2 linked regions of the Sagittula sp. P11 genome follow. The protein of the gene in region 2 interacts with the protein of the main gene of each other region in a pairwise test. Links are inferred from orthologs where the notes say so. Each region holds a gene or a part of one and is shown on either strand. Other genes may lie near its edges. The genes, in order: ssb and CDO87_RS05225.

The links.
Region 1: the proteins of CDO87_RS05225 (region 2) and ssb interact in binary tests that used the Escherichia coli proteins (3 or more experiments, as listed by UniProt). The link is inferred for Sagittula sp. P11 from one-to-one orthologs.

The regions. Positions count from the first base shown.
Region 1 is NZ_CP021913.1:4,105,458-4,112,509, forward strand. What follows is about bases 1,534-4,285. They hold ssb (single-stranded DNA-binding protein), read right to left. Parts: upstream 3,299-4,285; coding sequence 2,768-3,298; downstream 1,534-2,767. Other genes in these bases: metA (homoserine O-succinyltransferase), read right to left, coding at 1,534-1,966; CDO87_RS19805 (hypothetical protein), read left to right, coding at 2,093-2,683; CDO87_RS19815 (lytic transglycosylase domain-containing protein), read left to right, coding at 3,473-4,087; CDO87_RS19820 (hypothetical protein), read left to right, coding at 4,190-4,285. Also shown: CDO87_RS19790 (L,D-transpeptidase), read left to right, coding at 1-55; CDO87_RS19795 (alpha/beta fold hydrolase), read right to left, coding at 58-1,026; more of metA, read right to left, coding at 1,046-1,533; more of CDO87_RS19820, read left to right, coding at 4,286-5,203; CDO87_RS19825 (ABC transporter ATP-binding protein), read right to left, coding at 5,374-7,052. UniProt on the Escherichia coli protein: Plays an important role in DNA replication, recombination and repair. Binds to ssDNA and to an array of partner proteins to recruit them to their sites of action during DNA metabolism. Acts as a sliding platform that migrates on DNA via reptation.
Region 2 is NZ_CP021913.1:1,067,012-1,074,293, forward strand. Bases 1,708-4,689 are described here. They hold CDO87_RS05225 (primosomal protein N'), read right to left. Parts: upstream 4,303-4,689; coding sequence 2,113-4,302; downstream 1,708-2,112. Other genes in these bases: CDO87_RS05220 (S49 family peptidase), read right to left, coding at 1,708-1,946; fsa (fructose-6-phosphate aldolase), read left to right, coding at 4,614-4,689. Outside these bases: CDO87_RS05210 (calcium/sodium antiporter), read right to left, coding at 9-956; CDO87_RS05215 (hypothetical protein), read right to left, coding at 958-1,152; more of CDO87_RS05220, read right to left, coding at 1,149-1,707; more of fsa, read left to right, coding at 4,690-5,267; CDO87_RS05235 (DUF6206 family protein), read right to left, coding at 5,433-6,302; ParA family partition ATPase, read right to left, coding at 6,349-6,987; CDO87_RS05245 (hypothetical protein), read left to right, coding at 7,173-7,282.

The sequences.
Region 1 (7,052 bases), 3.0 Mb from region 2 along the record:
GCGCGCGCCGTCCGACGTGGTGCAACTGGCCGAGGATGTGCTCGACGCGGGCTGAGGTCAGTCGTCGCCGCGATCCCGGGCGCGCTCGTGGGCGCGCCGGATCGCCTCCACCACCGCGCCTTCGCGGACGTGGTGGGGCATGTGGCCGACGCCCTCCAGCACCGTCAGCCGGGCATGGGGCAGACGGTCCGCCAGCGGTTCGGAGTGGATGCCAAGCCCCACCGTGTCGTCCGCCGTGCCGTGCACCAGCTCCACCGGCATGACGGACAGCTTGTCATAGCGCGGCTCCAGCTCTGTGATCTGGTCGAGCAGACCCGCGCGGTGCAGCGCGTTGGCCTTCAGCGCCGTGCGCCGGATCGTCAGAGGCGCGCCGATGTGGCGGTCGTAGCCTGGCGGCATGTCCTGCGGATCGAAGACGGTTTCCACCACGCCCTGCACGTAGCTCGACGGGACCCAGGCCGCCTCGAACGGGATGGCGAGGGCGCCGAGGATCGGGTGCGAATTCACCTTGTAGAGCCGTGACATGCCGCCGTCCCATGGGTGGGACGGGCTGGCGGTCAACACGAGGGCCGAGACGGTTTCGGGGAATTCCACGGCCCAGGCCAGCGCGACGGAGCCGCCGTAGCTCTGGCCCATGAGGACGGGCTTTTCCAACCCCAGCGCCCGGGTGGCGGCAGAGAGCAGCGCGGCCTGTTCCACGATGGTTTCGCCGGCGTCGTGCAGCCGGTCGGTATACCCCATGCCGGGACGGTCGAAGGCGGTGACGCGGAAGTCCTGCGCCAGCCGGTCGACCAGCGAAAAGGTCATGTCGCGCAGGTTTCCGGACATACCGTGGATCAGGACGACGTCCGGGCCTTCGCCCTTGGTCACGTAGTGGACGCGTGTCGTGCCGACCTCGACGAACTGGCCGGAGGGGGGGAAGGCGGCCTCTGCCGCGCGTTCGCGCAGACCGGCGCGCAGGTGGCTCAGCCCCCAGGCCGCGGCCCCGAACGCCAGAACGTATGCAGCCCACATCAGCGGTTTCACCTGTCCTCCGTCGTGTCGTTCATGACCCGATGGAGGATAGCTCGTAAGGTGTCGACTGGTAGATCTGGTTGATCCAGTTGCCGTAAAGAAGATGTGCGTGGCTGCGCCAGCGGTTCTGCGGCGTCAGCGCCGGATCGTCGCCCGGATAGTAATTCGCGGGCACGTTGATCGGTTTCCCGGCGGCGATGTCGCGGTCGTACTCTTCCTTCAGGGTGCCGGAATCGTATTCCAGGTGGTTGAAGATGTAGAGCGCGCGGTGCGCCGGGTCCTCGACGAGGCAGGGGCCGGTCGTCTCGCTGTCGATCAGGATCGGCAGGCCCGCGGCGGTGATCTCGGCGCGGTTCATCTCGGTCCAGCGGGAGACGGGGATGACCATGTCGTCAGAGAACCCGTTCAGGTAAGGCGAGGTCGGCGCGCGGTTGATGTGCCGCACGGCGCCGAAGGCCTTGGCGTCCAGCATGTGCTTGGGCACGCCATGGAAATGGTAGACCATCGCCATCCCGCCCCAGCACACGCCGAAGGTGGAATGCACATGGGTCTGCGTCCAGTCGAATACCTGCGTCAGTTCCTCCCAGTACGTGACCTCCTCGAAGGGCAGGTGCTCGATCGGGGCGCCGGTGATGATGAGACCGTCCAGCTTTTCGCCGGAGTCGGCCACCTCGGCGAAGGGGCGGTAGAAAGCCTCCATGTGCTCGGCGGCGGTGTTCTTGGTCTGGTGCTCGGTCATGCGGATCAGCTGGAAGTCGATCTGCAACGGCGTCGCCCCGATCAGGCGGGCGAACTGGTTCTCCGTCTGGATCTTCTTCGGCATCAGGTTCAGCAGCCCGATCCGCAGCGGCCGGATGTCCTGCCGCGCGGCCTGTTCCTCGGACATGACCATGACGCCCTCGCGCGTGAGCACGTCGAAGGCGGGAAGGTCCGAGGGCAGGCGGATGGGCATGGGTCTGTTTCCTGAGGGTGATTGCGAGGGGCAGACATAGGCCAAGCCTTGCCGCCGAACAAGGGTTGCGCCGACTCGGGGGCTGTGGCCGTAATTCTCAGGACCATTTTTCTGGAGGGCATTTGAATGAAGTCTATTGCAGCGGCGTTTTCCATGGCGTTGGCTGTCCTGTCCGGCGGGGCGGTGGCGCAGACGAATTCCTGCATGGGCAACTGCCTGGCGAGCGAGGGGGACACCCCTGGCTACCACGCCTGCATCCGGCGCCTGTGCAATGCCAACCATGTCCAGCCCTCGACCCACATCCCGACGTGGAACGGCGGGGCGATCCAGGACGGTGCGATCCTCTGGGCGGGGATCGACACGCAGAACGGTCAGTCGGGGCTCTATTACTTCTGTCAGCAGGGCGGTATCAGCGATCTGCTGATCCCCGGCACGCCACCGGGCCAGCAGACCTTCTACCTGACGGTGGACGGCCAGACCTTCGAAAAGACGTTCCGCACGATCAGCAACGGGGTCACGGCGACGGTCGTGCCCGAAGAGCCGCTGATGCGCGCGATGCGCGGCGGCAAGGGCGTGGTGATCGAAAGCCAGCGCGGCGGCATGGTCATGGGTCTTCCGCTCATCAACGCCGAGGAGGCGCTGGAAAGCGCGCTGGTCGGGTGCGGCTTCATGGAGCCGGACGAGCGCCCGCTGGGGGCGGGGGAGCGTCAGGACTGACAGGACGCGCCGTACAGGAATGAGCGCAAAAAAAAACCGCCGCAGGATGTGCGGCGGTTTGTGTTTGCAGTACCCGGGACTGACTCAGAACGGGATCTCGTCGTCCAGATCGCGGGACGGCGCGCGGGAGGGGCCGGAACCGCCACCGGCGCTGCCACTGCCGCCGCGGTCGTCGTAACCGCGGTCGTCGTAGCCGCCGCCACCGTAGCTGTCGCCACCGCCGCCGAACGAGCCGGCGCCACCACCACCGCTGCCGCCATCGCTGCGGCCGTCGAGCAGGGTCAGCTCGCCACGGTAGGGGCGCAGCACGACCTCGGTCGAATAGCGGTCCTGACCAGACTGGTCCTGCCACTTGCGCGTTTCAAGCTGGCCCTCGATGTAGACCTTCGAACCCTTGCGCAGGTATTGCTCGGCGATCCGGGCCAGCGGCTCGGAGAAGATCGCGACCGAATGCCATTCCGTGCGTTCGCGGCGCTCGCCCGTATTGCGGTCCTTCCAGTTCTCTGACGTGGCGATCCGCAGGTTGCAGACCTTGCCCCCGTTCTGGAAGGTACGCACTTCCGGGTCGCGCCCGAGATTGCCCACGAGGATCACCTTGTTGACGGAACCGGCCATGTTTCTCCCTCTCGAAACCTAGAATCGCATCGGCGAATGTCTGCCGTTTCTACACGCGGTGCAAAGGGGGGGCAAACAGAGCGGACCACAGGGGTTCCGATTGAGCGATTTTTGGGTATAGTCCCGCGCAAAGACCAACAGAACAACACGGCGGCAACGAACAAGGGACGGACCATGGCGGGGGCACGCTTGGCAGTCGGCCTGAGCATTTTCCTGGCGATCACAGCCGGAAGTGCAGGGGCCGAGATCATTTCGACCAAGAACCGCGCGAACCTTTTCTCCTCGCAGACGGGAGTTTTGGACAGTCGCGCAGCGCAACAATACAAGAGCTCGGTGCGGCTTCAGCCGCCGAAGGTGGTGACGCCCACCAAGTGGGGTGTCGAAGGTGCCGAGAACGGCGCCGTCCCGAAATACCGGGGCCGCTACAACGGCGAATACGCAGTGCTCGCACGCGTCGCGGCGCAGAAACACGGCGTTCCCGAGGACCTTTTCCTGCGGCTCGTGATGCAGGAATCGCGTTTCAACCCGAAGGCCCTGTCGCACAAGGGCGCCATCGGACTGGCGCAGCTGATGCCCGCCACGGCCAAGGCGCTTGGCGTCGACCCGCACAACCCGGCGGAAAACCTCGACGGTGGCGCGCGCTACCTCAAGATCCAGTACCGCAAGTTCGGATCGTGGCGACTGGCGCTTGCGGCCTACAACGCGGGTCCCGGGGCGGTCGAAAAGCACAAGGGCGTGCCGCCCTACCGCGAGACGAAGAACTACGTGAAGGTGATCTGGGGCAGCTGACCCCGGACCTTCCGTGCGTCGAAACCGTCGCGCCTTAATCCCGGATTATTGCTTTGGTGGCACCCTGCCGCGCTAAGAGCGGTGGCAAGGGATATGAGGGCTATGGGCCGCGCGGAGATCGGCAGGCGGACGGGCAAGGCCGTGCAGGGCGCGCGGCTGTTCGTCGTGGCCGCCGTGATCTTGCTGATGGTGCTCATGCCCGGCGTGGCCAGGGCAGAGGCATGCAAGCTGCCCGCGGAACTTCTGTCGCTGGCCCGGACACTCGCTGCCCTCCCGCAGAAGCAGCGAACGATCGACCAGCTTGTGGCGGAACGCATTGCCTCACAGATGGACGGGCTGTCGGAATTCTCGATTCTCAATGACCTGCAGCGCAATCGACTTGGCGGGCTCAGCGGCATCGCGCTGGAGCTGATGGCAGAGGGGGAGCGGCTTTCTTACACCTCGGCGCCTTACGACCCCCGACACCTGCGCGCGATGCTGGCGGAGTTCGAACATCAGTCGACACTGGCCTGCAACAGTGCCGGCCAGCACAGCCAGGCCGACGCGCCTGAAACCTTTCAGGAGGCGGTCACCGAAGGCCGGATCGACTGGGAAGAGGTCGAGAAGATGCTGGAGGAGAACAAGGTCGTCAGCGGCGGTGCCGTGCTCGCCCTCATGGTGGTCTTCATCGCGCTGCTGTTCGGGATGGACCTTGCCGTCCGCTGGGCCTTTGCGCTTGTCTACAACCGGCGCGCCTGCCGAGTCGGTGCCACCCTGATCTTCGGCGAGGAGGAGGCGCACGGCCTGATCCTGACACTCGGACGGGGCGGTTTCCGCTTCCATCCCGATGACATGGACGCGCTCAGGGACGGGGGCGCCGAAGGCGGTGTGCCGTTCCAGTTGCGTGTCGGAACGCACGCCCCGTTCGAAGGCCGGATGAGCGTGGTCCGCGATCTTGTCGTCGATTGCCGGTTCGACACGCCCCTGACCCTGCGCCAGCAGGCCGAGGTTCTCGCGCTCTCGTCAATCTCTCCGTATTACGTCCGCACATCCCACGACGGCGGGGAAGAGCGCACCCTGTCACTTGCGCGGCAGGAGCAAGGGCCGCCTGTGCCTGCGCCGAACGCGAAGCCTTAGGCGACACGAGACCCTTGCCAGAGGGGAGAGGCCGGAGGTGTTGCAACCCCACCCGCAGCTATCCGAAGACCAAAGCCATAAGGCCGCGCTAAAACCATGTGCCCCGCACCCACCGGCGAAGCCAATCCGACCGGCGCGCACCCTTTCGCCTCCGTCGCGCGACCGACCGCCTATTCCGCCGCGACGGTGATCACTGGCTCCATGCCCGCCAGGTCCGCGTCAGGCAGATGGCATTTCACCTGGTGCCCTTCGGCAAGTATCCTGACCGGCGGCACCTCGCGTTCGCAAAGGTCCCCGGCCACCTTCGACTTCCACCGGCATCGTGTCTGGAACGGGCATCCGGGCGGCGGGTTCATCGCGGAAGGCACGTCGCCTTCGAGGACGATGTGTTTCTTCTTGACCGAGGTGTCGGCGATGGGCACCGCCGACAGCAGCGCCTCCGTGTAGGGATGGTAGGGCGGGGCAAAGACCTGGTCGGTCGTGCCCAGTTCCACCACGTGCCCGAGGTACATCACCATGACCCGGTCGCTGAGGTACCGCACGATCGAGAGGTCGTGCGATATGAACAGCAGCGTCGTCTTCTGCGCGCGCTGGATCTCCATCAGCAGGTCGGTCACGGCGGCCTGCACCGACACGTCGAGCGCCGAGACAGGTTCGTCCGCCACCACGATCCGCGCACCGCCTGCAAAGGCCCGTGCGATGCCGACCCGCTGCTTCTGCCCGCCCGACAATTGCCGCGGCATCCTGTCGGCGAAGGCACGGGGCAGTTTCACGAGGTCCAGAAGGCGCAGCATCTCCTCGCGCCGCTCGGCATCCGACGTGCCGTGGTTGAAGATTTCCAGCGCCCGGATGATCTGCCGGCCCACGGTCATCGACGGGTTCAGCGTGTCGAAGGGGTTCTGGAAGACCATCTGCACGTCGGCAATGGTCTGGGTGTCGCGCGCCTCGATGGGCGTCGATTCGATGTTGCGGTTGTCCAGCAGGATCTGGCCGGAGGTCGCGGTTTCCAGACCCATCAGCACCTTGGCAAAGGTCGACTTGCCGCAACCGGATTCGCCCACGATGGCCAGTGTCTCCGCTTCGCGGGCCTCGAAGGTCAGCGTCTCGTTCGCCTTCACCACCTTCCGGCCGGTCGCGCCGCCGAACAGCTTGTTTGCCGCGACCTCGTAGTACTTCTTCAGGTCGTCCATCTTCAGGATGGTGCGCCCCGGTTCCGCCTTTGCCCTGGTCACCACATTGGCGGGCGGCGCATCCCAGTCGATCTCGCGGAACCTCAGGCAGCGCGTGCGGTGGCGTTCGTCTCCCGGCACCGGTTCCATCGGAACCCGGTCGACCGCATCGCAGCGCCCGGCCTCGAAATAGTCGCAGCGGGGCCCGAAGTTGCAGCCCGGCGGGCGCTCGTGGGGCAGTGGGAAATTGCCGGGAATGGCCACCAGCGGGTGTGTCGTCTTGTCGGCGCCGGGCAGCGGGATCGACCGGAACAGTGCCTGCGTGTAGGGATGCTGCATCTGGTCGAAGACATCCTCGATGGACCCGGTCTCCACCGCCTCGCCGGAGTACATCACGCAGATCCGGTCGCAGGTCTCCAGCACCAGCCCGAGGTTGTGCGAGATGAACAGCATCGAGGTGCCGTATTTCTTGCCCAGCTCCTTCACCAGTTCGACGACCGCCGCCTCCACCGTCACGTCCAGCGCAGTGGTCGGTTCGTCGAGGATCAACAGCGATGGCTCCGCCATCAAGGCCATGGCGATCACGATCCGCTGCTGCTGTCCGCCGGACAACTGATGCGGATAGCTGTCGAGGATCCGCTTAGCATCGGGCAGCTTCACGTCGGTGACCACCTGCAACG
Region 2 (7,282 bases):
GCCTCCGTTCAGACGATCACGAGGATGACATAGCCCACGTAGAGCGCGGACAAGATGACACCCCACATCCGGTTCAGGTCGCGTTTGAGGAACACGAAGGGCAACAGCAGCAACGAGGCGCCCAGCATCACCGCAAGGTCAAAGGTCAGCTCCGGCAGCTCGAACGGCATGGGTGCGATCATCGAGGCCACGCCGATGATGGCCAGCAGGTTGAACATGTTCGACCCGATCACGTTGCCCAGGGCCACGTCCGCCTGCCGCCGCAGCGCCGCCATGACGGTGGTCGCCAGTTCCGGCAGCGAGGTCCCGACCGCGACCAGCGTCAGGCCGATCACCTCGTCGGAAACGTCGAACATGCGCGCGATCTCGGTCGCGCTGTCGACCAGCAGGTCCGCCCCCAGCGGCAGGCCGATCAGGCCCAGCACGATGTAGAAGGCGATCTTCCACCACGGCATGTCCGGGTCCGCGCCTTCCGGTTCTTCCAGTTCCTCGTCGAGCTCGCCCGCCCGCCGGTGCGCCAGCGCGTCCTTGATCTGATCGGCGAGGATCCACGCCAGCACCGCCAGCAGCACGATCCCCGACTTCCAGTCGAAGACCTCGCGCACCGCCAGCCCGATGAACAGCACCGACGCGCAAAGCATCTGCACATAGCTCTTGCGGGTGTCGTGGGCAGAGGTGTGCATCACCGTGATCAGTGCAGGAATGCCCAGCACCATCAGCACGTTGGCCGTGTTGGAGCCGATCACGTTGCCCAGTGCGATGCCCGGCACGTTGCGCATCGCCGCCTGCACGGAGATCAGCATCTCCGGCGCGGACGTCCCGAAGGCGACGATCGTCAGGCTGACGATCAGCGCGGGGATGCCCACGCGCAGGGACAGGTTGACCGCGCCCTTGACCAAAGCGTCGCCCGCCAGAAGCAGGATCAGCAAGCCCAGCAGGGCATAGAGGAATACCATGTCAGCCTTTACCTTTCCGGCAGGCGCAGGGGGCGTCGCCGATGCTGTAGCCCCCGCAGTGCGGGCACTTCTTGGCGCTCAGCATCGCCTTCTTGCGCAACTGTCCGATCTTCTTCGCCCCCGGCATGCGCCATTTGCCGAACACGCCCAGAAGGCCCATGACCAGCAGGAACAGGAGGACGATCTTTGCGATCACGAGAGGCCGAACCGTGCATAGTCGGCACGCTCCTCGATCTCACTCAACGCGCCCTGGGCGATCTGGACGCCCACGCGCGGCAGCAGGGGCCGCCTGGCCTCGTACCGCTTGAAGCGCACCTTGTCGCCGAAGCGCTGCTTCATCACCGGCACGAGGTGCCCGATGCCGTCGGCCAGACCCTGGTCGACCGCCGCCTGCCCCACCCAGATTTCGCCGGTGAAGAGGTCGGGGTTCGACGCCAGCTTCTCGCCGCGCCGGGCCCGGATCTGGTTGATGAAGGTGTCGTGCAACTGCCCCAGCAGCCGGTTCAGACGGGCCACGTCCTCTTCGGTCTCGGGGCGGAACGGGTCCATCATCGACTTCGACTTGCCCGCCGTGTGCACCCGGCGCTCGATCCCCTGCCGCTGCAGGAAGACATGCGCCCCGAACCCCGAGGAGATCACCCCGATCGAGCCGAGGATGCTGCTCGCGTCGGCCCAGATCTCGTCCGCGGCAGAGGCGATCCAGTAGCCGCCGGAGGCCGCAACGTCCTCGACGAAGGCATAGACGGGAATGTTGTGCTGCTCGGACAGGCGGCGGATGCGCGCCCCGATCAGCGAGGACTGCACGGGCGACCCGCCCGGAGAGTTGATTTCAAGCGCCACGGCCTGCGGTTTCGACCGGAAGGCCTTCTCCAGCAGGGGGGCTGCGGTCCTGTCGCTCAGGTTGCCTCTGGCGGGAACGGAAATCGCGCCTTGCAGGCGCACGACCGACACCCGTGGCCGGCTCTTCACGAAAGGGATCCATCGTTTCATGCAAAGGCATGTAGAGGCCGCGAAGAAGTCAGACAAGACGGCCGACCCAAGAACACCGGGGAAACCACAGGTTTATGCGCCCTGATCGCCTAATGGATGCGCCCGCCTGCCCTTCCCCAGCGGAAAAGGCGGGGGGGGGCAACGGGCGGCCGCGGTCAGAAGCCGGTCAGAAGAACGACTGCGGGTCGATATCGATGGCCAGCCGCAGGTCGCCCTTCAGCTTCACCGGGCGCACCCAGTCGGCCAGCGCGCCCTGCAGCGCCACGCCCTTCTCGGCCCGCACCAGCAGACGCACGCGGTGCCGCCCCCGGACCCGGGCGATGGGCGCGGGCGCGGGACCGAAGACCTGTGCCCCCACCCGCCGCAGCGCGCCGTCGTTGCGCGCCAGCCAGTTGCCGAGGTCGAAGACCTCCTGCACGTCCGGCCCCGACAGGATGATCCCCGCCAGCCGTCCGAAGGGGGGCATCCCGCCCAGCCGGCGCTCGTCGGCCTCCGCGCTCCAGAACGCCTCCTCGTCACCGGCAAGAATCGAGCGGATCACCGGGTGCTCCGGCTGGTAGGTCTGCAACAGCGCCTCGCCGCGCTTCTCCGCCCGCCCGGCGCGCCCCGCAACCTGCCGCATGAGCTGGAAGGTCCGCTCGGCCGCGCGCAGGTCCGACCCCTGCAGCCCGAGGTCCGCGTCGATCACCCCCACCAGCGTCAGCAGCGGGAAGTTGTGCCCCTTCGCCACAAGTTGCGTGCCGATGATGATGTCCGCGCCGCCCGCCGCGATCCCCTCGATCTGCGCCTTCAGCTCGCGCGCCGTGCCGTAAAGGTCCGAGGACAGCACCGCGATCCGCGCCTCGGGGAACTGCGCCTGCGCTTCCTCAGCCAGCCGTTCGACACCGGGGCCGACCGCGGCCAGCTTGTCCTCCGCGCCGCAGGACGGGCAGACCTCCGGCATGGGCTTCGTCTCGCCGCACTGGTGGCAGACCAGCCGCTTGAGAAAACGGTGCTCCACCATCCGCGCATCGCAGTGGTCGCAGCCGATCTGCTGCCCGCAGGCCCGGCAGAGCGTCACCGGCGCATAGCCACGGCGGTTGAGGAACAGAAGCGCCTGCTCTCCCCGTTCCATCCGCGCATTCACCGCCGCGGCCAGCGCGGGCGAGATCCAGCGGTTCGAGGGCACCTCCTGCCGCCGCATGTCGATGGTACGCATCTCCGGCAGCACCGCCTCGCCGAAGCGCGAGGTCAGGACCAGCCGCCGGTACTTGCCCGCATCCGCATTGGCCCAGCTTTCGAGGCTCGGCGTGGCGGAGGCCAGCACCACCTGCGCGCCGAGGATGGAGGCCCGCAGCACCGCCATGTCCCGCGCGTTGTAGAGGACACCGTCCTCCTGCTTGTAGGAAGTGTCGTGTTCCTCGTCGACGACGATCAGCCCAAGCCGCTGGAACGGCAGGAACAAGGCCGAGCGCGCGCCAACCACCATCTGCGCGCGGCCCTCGCCGACCATACGCCAGACGCGGCGCCGCTCCGTCATGGTCACGCCGGAATGCCACTCCGCGGGCCGCGCGCCGAAGCGGGCCTCCACCCGGGCGAGGAACTCCGCCGAAAGCGCGATCTCCGGCAGAAGGACCAGCGCCTGCCGCCCCTGCCGCAGGCATTCGGCGACCGCTTCGAGGTAGACCTCCGTCTTGCCGGAACCGGTCACCCCCTTAAGCAGCACGGTGCCGTATGTGCCTGCCCGCTGACCGTCGCGCAGGACATCCGCCGCCGCCGCCTGGTCCTCTGTCAGGTCCTTGCCGCCATAGTCGGGGTCGAGCGCGGGGAAGGCCGTGTCGCGCGGGCTTTCCTCCTCGCGGATGGCGCCGCTCTTCACCAGCCCCTTCACCACCGAAGAGGTCACGCCCGCCGCCTCCGCCAGCTCGCCCAGCGTCAGCGCGAGGCCGCCCAGCTCTTCCGAGGCCGCGATCACCCGCCGCCGGGCGTCGGTCATGCGCTCCGGCTCGCCCTCGCCCCGGCGGTAGACCTTGCGCATCGACGGCCCGTCGCCCAGCCCCGGCGCGCGGGTCGCCAGCCGCAGCATCGCGGGCATCGGCGTCAGCGTGTAGGCCCCGGCCTTTTCGAGGAAGGCGCGCATCTCGGCCCGCATCGGCGCCGCGTCGAGCACCCGGATCACGCTGCGCAGCTTGGCGGCGTCGAACTGGCCCTCGCCCGGCCCCCAGACCACGCCCAGCACCTTGCGCGGGCCCAGCGGCACCTCGACATAGGCACCAAGGAAACAGCCGCCCTCGGGCGCGCGGTAATCCAGCAGCCGGTCCAGCGGCTGCGCCGTCAGCACGCCGACGCGCGCGCCCTGTTCGAAGAACTCCTGCATGCCCGACAGATGGCGCAAACCGGGGGCCACCGCAATAACCCGCGCCTGCCAACCGCACAGCGGAAGGTCTTGCCGACTGCCCGACGAGGCGGGGCGGCGACCCCTGCAACGCTTGTCCGGGGACCGCGCCGAGACCCGGCGCGACCCGGCTTTTGCCCCCGGTGACGTCGCCGGGACACACAGCATCGGCCCTCCTGCCGGTCTGCAAGGATCCGGCGGCATTCCGTTAGCGCAAACCTAACTCTTTCGGAGGCGCCCGTCATGGGGTAAGACACGCGGGACTCTCATCAGGCCGCGCAAGGGGACCGATCATGAAATTCTTCGTAGACACCGCCGACATCGACGCCATCCGGGAACTGAACGACCTCGGCATGGTCGACGGCGTGACCACCAACCCCTCCCTCATCAAGAAATCCGGCCGCGACATCCTCGAGGTGACGAAGGAAATCTGCGACCTCGTCTCCGGCCCCGTCTCGGCCGAAGTCGTCGCCACCGAGGCCGACGCGATGATCGCCGAAGGCCGCCGCCTGGCCGAGATCGCCGAGAACATCGCCGTGAAGGTGCCGCTGACCTGGGACGGCCTGAAGGCCTGCAAGACGCTGTCGGACGAGGGCCGCATGGTCAATGTGACGCTCTGCTTCTCCGCCAACCAGGCGCTGCTGGCGGCCAAGGCCGGCGCGACCTTCATCTCGCCGTTCATCGGCCGTCTCGACGACCTGAACCTCGACGGGATGGAGCTGATCGCCGACATCCGCGAGATCTACGACAACTACGGGTTCGAGACGCAGATCCTCGCCGCGTCGATCCGCACCGCCAACCACATGAGCGACGCCGCCAAGATCGGCGCAGACGTGGCCACCGCCCCGCCGGCGGTGATCAAGGCCATGGCGAACCACATCCTGACCGACAAGGGTCTCGCGCAGTTCGTCAAGGACGCCGCGGACGCGGGCATCAAGATCGTCTGACGCCCTCGCGGGCGGGGCGGCGCCCCGCCCTGCGGGACCGTCGCGACGACATGTAGGGTGGGGCTTTGCGCCACCCTTTTTCCTTGCGGAACGCGCGGACCGGGGCGCTGCCCCGGACCCCGAGGTATTTCGGCCAAGATGAAGGGCGGGCGGCGTGCCCGGGGCTCAGACGTTGGGTTCGCCCTGCAGGCCGAGGATCTTGCGGAACCCCGTCCAGTATCCCGGCAGGCGCGGCGCGTCCTGCAGACCCGGCAGAGCCTCCCCGGCCCAGGGCGCCATTTCCCGCGCGACGAACTCCCGCCCCCAGGCGAGGTAGGCCTCCGCATCGTCGGGGCGCAGGCGGCAGGCCGAGCCCACCAGCCCGACCAGCGTTTCCGCCGGCGAATACCATTCGTCCTGGATGCCGGTGACGCGCGCCTTCAGGAACGGCCCCACCACGCGCATCAGCCGCTTTTCGGAGAACTGGAGCAGCATCCTGCCCATCTCGTCGCGGCTGTAGTGGATCAGCGGCGGGAAGGTGTCGAAGAACACCGCCTCCCCGTCGACGATGGCGAAGTTGCGGATCGAGGGGTGGAAACCGATGCGCCCGTCGAAGCCTTCGGCCCAGTGCCAGAAGCGCGCGATGACCTGCCCCGCCGCCTCCATCATCTGCACGGTTTCGTCGAGTGGGCGGCTCTGCATCAGCGGGCGCATCAGGCCGGCGGGGTCGAGCGCCTCCTGCACGATCACCGGCACGCGCGCCTGTGCGCCCATGTCGACAAGGTGGAATTCCGTTTCCGGCAGCGGCACGCGGGCGGCGTGCAGCGCCGCCACGTAGTCGTCGTGGCAGGCCGCGAGGCGGTCCATCACCGCCGGGTCGGGCAGGCCGCGGTAGACCTTGATCACCCGGTCGGCCAGCGGGCCGTTGGCCGGGCGGAAGGGGGCGCAGAAGTAGCCCAGCCGCGAAACCGGCTGGCCCTCCGCTTCGCCATGGGCGCGCCACGCCGCGAGGATGTCTGCGTGATCGGTCGTGCGACCTGTGCTTTTGCCTGCCATGAGGGGGCACCTCCGTCATCTGGCCCGGGCGGGCCGTCCGGTGCCCTTAGCGCGGTTTCAGCCGCTCCGCCACCTCTGCGACGAGGGCGGCGATCTCTTCGCGGGCCGGGCCCCGGGTCTCCATGGCGCCACGGCCGTGGCCCATCGCCTCGGCGTAGCCCACCCGCTGCGCCACCGCCGCGTCGGCCAGCGGCGCGCCCAGCTTCCTGGCCGCCTCCATCACCTCGGCGCCGAGGCGCGTGCCCGACCGCGTGCGGTTCAGCACCAGGAGCACCGGCTTGTTCTCGCGGTCGGCGAGGTCCATCACCCCTTCGGTCGCCCAGAGGTCCATGTGCCCCACCGAGATCGGCACCACGACCAGATGCGCCACGCGGAGTGCAGGGCGCAGGTCGCTGTCCACCTTCGGCGGCGTGTCGATCACCACCACATCGCAGACGTTGACCATCTTGCGCACCTCCATCGAGATGCCCCAGGCCGAGGATGTCGCGAATTCCAGCCGCTCGCAGGCGGATTCGTCCGCCTCGAAGCGCGTCATGTACCAGCGACCCAGGCTGCCCTGCGGGTCGAGGTCGATCAGCCCGACGGTCTTGCCCTCGGCCCGGAACCCCAGCGCCAGATGCGCCGCCAGCGTCGTCTTGCCCGATCCGCCCTTCTGCTGGGCCACGGTTATCACTTGTCCTGCCATCGTCCATCCCCCCGGGAGCCTGCCGCGATTGTGCACCTGCAGCATGGCCGGTTCCAGCCCCTTCCGCGGTCCCGGCACCGCGACACTTCGCGCCGACGGTAAACCGCCCGCACCCGGGCCTTTACGGCACCTTAACCAACATTGCGCCAGGATTACCACGTCTGCCGTATCCGGAGTGTCGCGCCATGCGCCTTTGCGCCGCCGTCCTCGCCGTGACCATCCTTATCCTGACCTGCTTCGGCTGCGCCCCGGCGCAGGCGGGCGCCTGGCAGCGCGAGAAGGGGGCGGGGTTTGC